DNA from 3 places in the Shewanella sp. FeAMO genome. Region 3 is predicted to be linked to each of the others. Evidence: predicted binding sites of a transcription regulator. Region 3 holds the regulator's gene; each other region holds the start of a gene.
The links. Region 3 encodes ArgR, which controls arginine synthesis, uptake and breakdown. Its sites were predicted from a motif close to ANTGAATANNTATTCANT; they were not measured.

Region 1: a site for ArgR is predicted at 763-780, ahead of argA (amino-acid N-acetyltransferase). Genes of this name have one in related genera too.
Region 2: a site for ArgR is predicted at 1,678-1,695, ahead of ACWAU4_RS14930 (OadG family transporter subunit). Genes of this name have one in related genera too.

Annotation. Positions count from the first base shown of each region.
Region 1 covers NZ_CM132201.1:423,631-425,906, forward strand. The annotation lists gene ACWAU4_RS02005 (ISL3 family transposase) at 1-415, shown strand, start outside; gene argA (amino-acid N-acetyltransferase) at 852-2,171, shown strand.
Region 2 covers NZ_CM132201.1:3,315,287-3,317,562, forward strand. The annotation lists gene oadA (sodium-extruding oxaloacetate decarboxylase subunit alpha) at 1-1,117, opposite strand, end outside; gene ACWAU4_RS14930 (OadG family transporter subunit) at 1,144-1,410, opposite strand; tRNA gene ACWAU4_RS14935 (tRNA-Arg) at 2,128-2,204, opposite strand; tRNA gene ACWAU4_RS14940 (tRNA-Ser) at 2,251-2,276, opposite strand, start outside.
Region 3 covers NZ_CM132201.1:1,163,052-1,165,327, forward strand. The annotation lists gene ACWAU4_RS05235 (Dyp-type peroxidase) at 1-788, shown strand, start outside; gene argR (transcriptional regulator ArgR) at 849-1,319, opposite strand; gene mdh (malate dehydrogenase) at 1,605-2,276, shown strand, end outside.

The DNA.
Region 1 (2,276 bases), 740 kb from region 3:
GGTAAAACGGGGGCGCTGGGTCTTACTCAAAAACAGAGATAATTTGACAGACAAACAGGCGGGGTATCTCAACGAGCTGTTGGAGTCGAACAAAAGCTTAATGACGGTTTACCTGCTCAGGGAGCAACTCAAGGAGATGTGGTACTGCACAGATGAAGCCGAAGCCACGGCTCAATGGAACCTCTGGTGGCAACAAGTCAGAGAGAGCGGTATCAGGCCACTACTCCAATTTGGCCAGCGTCTTAAAAACTATCTTCATGGCATAGTTGCTTCAGCGGTTCATCCGTTGCACACCTGCCGACTAGAGGGGATGAACAACAAAATCAAACTGCTGAAGCGAATGGGCTATGGCTACCGGGATACCGAATACTTCTTTCTGAAAGTCAGAGAGGCGTTCCCCGGAGATCCGCGATGAACCTTTTTTTTGATTTGAATTTGGCCGCCGCGGCCGTAGTCGAGTCGGTTTGGCTCTCGTTGCCCTTAAGCTTATCTCCTTTATCACCAAGCTGCCTCTATCACCTTCAATCCACTTTAGTCCTGAGTTATTCCGCGTAAGGATCCGGCTGCTGGCCTTCTGCGGTTCAGGTGGATTCATACTTTCTAAACAGATCCCTGCTATACCTTTCTATGCAATCACTTGAACCGCAGCGGCGAATATTTACTCGGTTTGAGTCTCAGGGGGGAAGATGCTGGATATGGCTTACCCTTCATGTGAATAGTTAGAGATTTAAAATAAGTATTTGCGCAAATAAATTCTTTTTAAGTGAATTTAAATGCATTATTATGTTGTCCGTGCCACGGGGTGGCATTCATTTTATGTCGGCTTTAACGAGTGTGAGGTAAATCCCAAGGTGCGTACCACAGAATTGGTTGATGGTTTTCGTCATTCTGCTCCCTATGTCAATGCTCACAGGGGCAAGACATTTGTTGTGATGTTGGGGGGCGAGGCGTTGGCTCAGCCTAAGTTTCGCTCCATCATCAATGATGTTGCTCTGCTGCATAGCCTGGGGATCAAGGTAGTATTGGTCTATGGCGCCCGGCCACAGATAGACGAAGCCTTGGCTAACAATCAGATTGAGCCTGCCTACCATCAAGGCGTGCGGATCACCGATGAAGCCACTCTCAAGGTCATTAAGCAGGTAGCCGGTTCTTTGCAGTTTGATATCACTGCCAGGCTGTCCATGAGCCTGTCGAACACGCCGATGCAGGGCGCACAGATCAACGTGGTCAGTGGTAACTTTGTCATCGCCCAGCCTTTGGGGGTCGACAATGGTATTGACTATTGCCTCTCCGGCAAGGTGCGCCGTATCGATGTTCAGGGACTCAAACGGCAGATGGAAAACAACTGCATCATCCTGATGGGGCCGATAGCGGCTTCAGTCACCGGCGAGAGCTTTAACCTCACCGCCGAAGAAGTGGCGACTCAGGTGGCTATCAAACTCAAGGCCGACAAGATGATCGGCTTCAGCTCCCAGAATGGTATTTTGGATCGCAACGGTGATGTGATTGCCGAGCTGATGCCCAACGATGCCCAGAAAATTCTCGATAAACTGGCCGGCCAGGGTGAAGGCTGTGTCGGCACCATGGCATTTCTCAAGGCCAGTATTGATGCCTGTCGCAGCGGTGTGCCCCGTTGCCATCTGGTCAGCTATCTGGAAGATGGTGCCCTGTTGCAGGAACTCTTCTCCCGTGAGGGCATAGGTACCCAGATAGTCACAGAGAGTGCCGAGCGCTTGCGGCGCGCATCCATTGCCGATATTGGCGGCATACTCAACCTGATCCGCCCGCTGGAAGAGCAGGGGATCCTGGTGCGTCGCTCCCGCGAGCAACTGGAGATAGAAATAGAGCAGTTTATGCTGATTGAGCGTGATGGCCTGGTGATAGGCTGCGCGGCGCTCTATCCCTTTGAAGAGGACAACGCCGGCGAGTTTGCCTGTCTGGTGGTGCATCCTGACTATCGCGATGCCGATCGCGGTAGCCTGCTGTTGCAGAACATCATAGGCCAGGCCAAGGTGCGTGGTTATTCTAGGCTGTTTGCGCTGACGACCCGCAGCATTCACTGGTTCCTGGAACACGGCTTTGAGCTGGTGGAGGTAGATGCCTTACCGAATAAGAAGAAGCAGCTCTATAACTACCAGCGTCGCTCCAAAATTTTGGCGCTTGACCTGTAAAAACCGGCCCCGCTCAGCGGGGCTTTTTGTAAGCAGGTATATTCCATTTGTTGACATATTATGTCTTTAACTCCTAAGCTAAGCCCACTTATGCCTATCCATTAA
Region 2 (2,276 bases), 2.2 Mb from region 3:
CGCCCTTGAGTACACCTTCCGTCTCCTTGGTCAGCGACTTATAGCGCTCGCCCATCAGCACATTGATTACCGCCTGAGTACCGACAATCTGGGAGGTGGGGGTCACCAGAGGAATAAAACCCAGATCTTCCCGCACCCTTGGGATCTCCTCGAGCACCAGATCCAGCTTGTCCTCGGCGCCTTGCTCTCTGAGCTGGTTTTCCATATTGGTCAGCATGCCACCCGGCACTTGAGCCCGCAGAATGCGTGAATCTATGCCCTTGAGTGCCCCTTCGAAACGGGCATATTTTTTTCTGACCTCACGGAAATAGGCGGCTATCTCCTCCAGCAGTGCCAAGTCATAGCCTGTCGCCCTATCGGTATCTTCAACCATGGCAACCAAGGTTTCGGTGGCACTGTGACCATAGGTTTGGCTCATGGAAGAGATGGCAGTATCCAGAACATCAATGCCTGCCTCAATCGCCTTTTGATAGGTTGCGGTTGATAACCCTGTAGTGGCATGGCACTGCATGGTGATCAAGAGATCGGTTTCCGACTTCAAGCGGCTTATTAGCTCAAATGCCTCCATCGGCTTGAGCAAACCGGCCATGTCCTTGATACAGAGTGAATGGCAGCCCATATCTTCCAATTGCTTGGCCATGGTCAACCAGGTTTGCAGTGTATGTACGGGGCTTGTGGTGTAAGAAATTGTGCCCTGTGCATGAGCGCCAACATCAATCACGGCTTTCAGCGCGGCTTGCAAGTTGCGCACATCATTCATGGCATCGAACACCCGGAATACATCGACCCCGCTGTCATGGGCGCGCTCCACAAACCGGGTCACCAAGTCGTCACTGTAATGGCGATAACCCAGCAAGTTCTGGCCCCTCAATAACATCTGCTGCCGGGTGTTGGGCATGGCTTGTTTCAGCGCCCGGATCCGCTCCCATGGGTCTTCACCCAGATAACGGATACAGGCATCAAAGGTTGCACCGCCCCAGGACTCCAGGGACCAAAAGCCGACACTGTCCAACTTGGATGCAATCGGCAACATATCTTCGATACGCATTCTGGTTGCCAACAATGACTGGTGGGCATCCCGCAGGACAACGTCGGTTAATGCTAAAGCTTTACTCATCTTTTTTATCCATCAGATTGCGGCAATTAAGCCTGTTTGCGGTATTGGTGAATGGCACAACTAATGGCTGCCAACTGTTGCGGCGTTGGTGCACCTGCCTGGGCGACGACTGCAGATTGTGCCTTGGCCCTTTCCTGAGTTTGGTTCTTATCCTCCAAGCTGGGTTTAGGTGCCAGATAATGGGCCGATACCCGGATCCCCAAGATCAGCAGCCCCAAGAACAGATAAACCAGCCCCATACCAAGCAGCATAATCCCCACAGCTTCCACGAGTTGCTCAGAAAGCGACATCATATCTTCCTCATTTTGTTAATGGCGCGGCAGGCCTTTCCATGTCTAAGTCTGGTCTGAGATGACAGAACATGGCACCCCAGCCGGACAATAATGGTAAATATGCGAAAAAATGTGATTTTCAATCACTGCTTGTTTTAGCCTAACAGGCCAAGTTGCACCTAACCATGTGACTTAGGTCAAAAGCGATAACCAATCTATAACAAAAAAACCTCCCCAATGTAAATTGGTCATACCAAAACAAATCAATAAAACCTCATAGGGAATAATGATTCATAAATATTCATTTAAGATTTTTGATGAAAAACCAAAACTCAAACCAGAACGAAGGGAAGATGATATCGCGAATACCGGCAAGGGCGGCAAGTTTCAACATAGGGGACTTGTGAATACAAATGGTTTTAAAGCCTTTCCCGGATGTGTTCGCCATAAGCGATAAAACTGTCTGTGATGAGTTTGCCTAGAAACCAAGCGACTCAGCGGCTCTGCTTTAAGCAATGGCGGGTACGAATTTCGACGGTATGAAGAACAAAGCATGGTACTTGATGATGAAAATAGGTTCTCTATCCAGAACTTGTTACATCCCGGACTTTCAGTGGGCCTGTGTCTCTGTATCAAGCTTACGGATAAGGCACGGTGGATAGCTAGGAAATTGCAGGCGAGTAAGAAACAGATAGCAAAACGCCCCGCTATTGCGGGGCGTCTTACTTCTTTGCTATTTGGCGCGCATGGAAGGAGTCGAACCTCCGACCGCCTGGTTCGTAGCCAGGTACTCTATCCAGCTGAGCTACATGCGCTTAATCCGGAACTCAGAAAGCTTAGCTCTCAGAGTATAGTAAAGAATGGCGGAGAAGGAGGGATTCGAACCC
Region 3 (2,276 bases):
TGGCAGATCAGTATGCCGACAGTGCCTTTAACGCCTTTGTGGCGATTGGTGCCAACTTTTGGGATCACCTCTATCCGGGAAGCAGACCGGCTGAACTCAGGCCGTTCCCTGCTATGGAGTCGGGTAACCGGGATGCGCCGGCGATAGAGTTCGATATTTTTATTCACCTGCGTTGTGATCGCCTGGATATTCTTCATCTGGTAGCCAATGAGGTCAACGAAATGCTGGAAGGGTTGGCTGAACTGGAAGAGGAGGAGCGCGGGTTCCGCTTTATGGACAGCCGCGATCTGACCGGTTTTGTCGATGGCACAGAAAACCCCAAGGGCAGAGGCCGTCAAGCTGTAGCCCTGGTAGGTGATGAAGACGATGCATTTCGCGGCGGTAGCTACATTCATGTACAGAAATATGTCCATAATCTGAGTAAGTGGCACAGACTGCCGCAGAAAAAGCAGGAAGACATCATAGGCCGCACCAAGCAGGACAACATAGAGTACGCCTCGGAAGACAAACCGCTGACGGCACATATCAAGCGGGTAAATCTCAAGTATGACAATGGTGAGTCGATGGAGATCCTGCGTCAGAGCATGCCCTATGGTTCTGTAAAACAGCAGGGTTTGATGTTTATTTCCACCTGTAAGACACCTAACCATTTTGAAAAGATGCTTCACAGTATGGTTTTCGGTGACGGAGAAGGACACCATGATCACCTGATGCACTTTACTCAGGCGGTAACTGGTTCCTCTTTCTTTGCCCCATCTCTGGATTTCATGATCCAGTTTGATGATTAATAGCGCGATAAAAACAAAAACGCCCCTCATTGAAGGGCGTTTTTTTATGGCATTTTCAACTCAGTCTGTGTAATTGAACAGCGACTTCACTGTTTCCAGAGTTTCATCAATGGTCTTGATGCTGGAAGGGCAGATGAAAATAGTATCATCACCGGCGATAGTGCCCAGAATACCTTCTGGCTTGCCGATGGAGTCCAACAGCCTGGCAATTAACTGCGCCGCCCCCGGGCTGGTACGCACCACTATCATGGCTTGGTTATGATCCACATCCAATACCAGATTCTTCAGCGGGCTGCCGGCGGTAGGTACCCCTAGTTCAGCCGGTAAGCAGTAGACCATCTCCTGCTTGGCGTTACGAGTGCGCACGGCACCGAACTTGCTCAGCATGCGCGAGACTTTGGACTGGTTGATATTGGCAAAGCCTTCGGCTTGCAGTGCATTGACTATTTCACTCTGGGAGCCGAAGCGCTCCTCTTTAAGCAGAGCCTTGAAGGTTCTGATTAGCTCATCCTGATTTTTGCTTGCTTGCATTATCTTCTTCTGTCGTTATTCAGAAAATCCCGGTCATTCTGCATATCAAACGGATAAGTGTCAACAAATACCCAAGATGTCTGCATAAAAATGCAATGTAGGTCATTTGGTGGGTAAAAGAAGCCTCAGTGGGCAGTAGAAAATGCTGAAGTTAATTCAGCTTTTGATGAAACAGAGTCATATGACTAAGGGATAATTGCTATTTTTGTGACGATCCTTTAATGTTGCGCCATCACAGAATTAGATCTATGTCACACATAATTCCGAGAATTGACGGAGATAACTATGAAAGTTGCTGTACTTGGTGCTGCTGGTGGTATCGGCCAGGCTCTTGCCCTTCTGTTGAAAACCCAATTGCCTGCCGGCTCTCAGCTGTCACTCTATGATATCGCCCCCGTAACGCCTGGGGTTGCCGTGGATCTGAGTCATATCCCGACAGCAGTTGAAGTTAAAGGTTTTGCCGGTGAAGACCCAACGCCTGCACTGGAAGGTGCCGATGTGGTGCTGATTTCTGCCGGTGTTGCCCGTAAGCCGGGCATGGATCGTTCTGATCTGTTCAATATCAATGCCGGTATCGTCCGTAACCTGATTGAAAAAGTGGCCGCGACTTGTCCCAAGGCGCTGATCGGTATCATCACTAACCCAGTGAACACCACTGTGGCCATTGCTGCTGAAGTACTGAAAAAAGCCGGTGTTTACGACAAGAACCGTCTGTTCGGTGTGACGACTCTCGATGTCATCCGCTCTGAAACCTTTATCGCCGAAGCCAAAGGGCTGAACGTTGCCGATGTTAAAGTCAATGTGATTGGCGGCCACAGCGGTGTGACCATTCTGCCTCTGTTGTCTCAGGTTGAAGGTGTCAGCTTCTCTGATGAAGAAGTTGCTGCCCTGACCAAGCGTATTCAAAACGCTGGTACTGAAGTGGTTGAAGCCAAAGCCGGTGGCGGCAGCGCGACT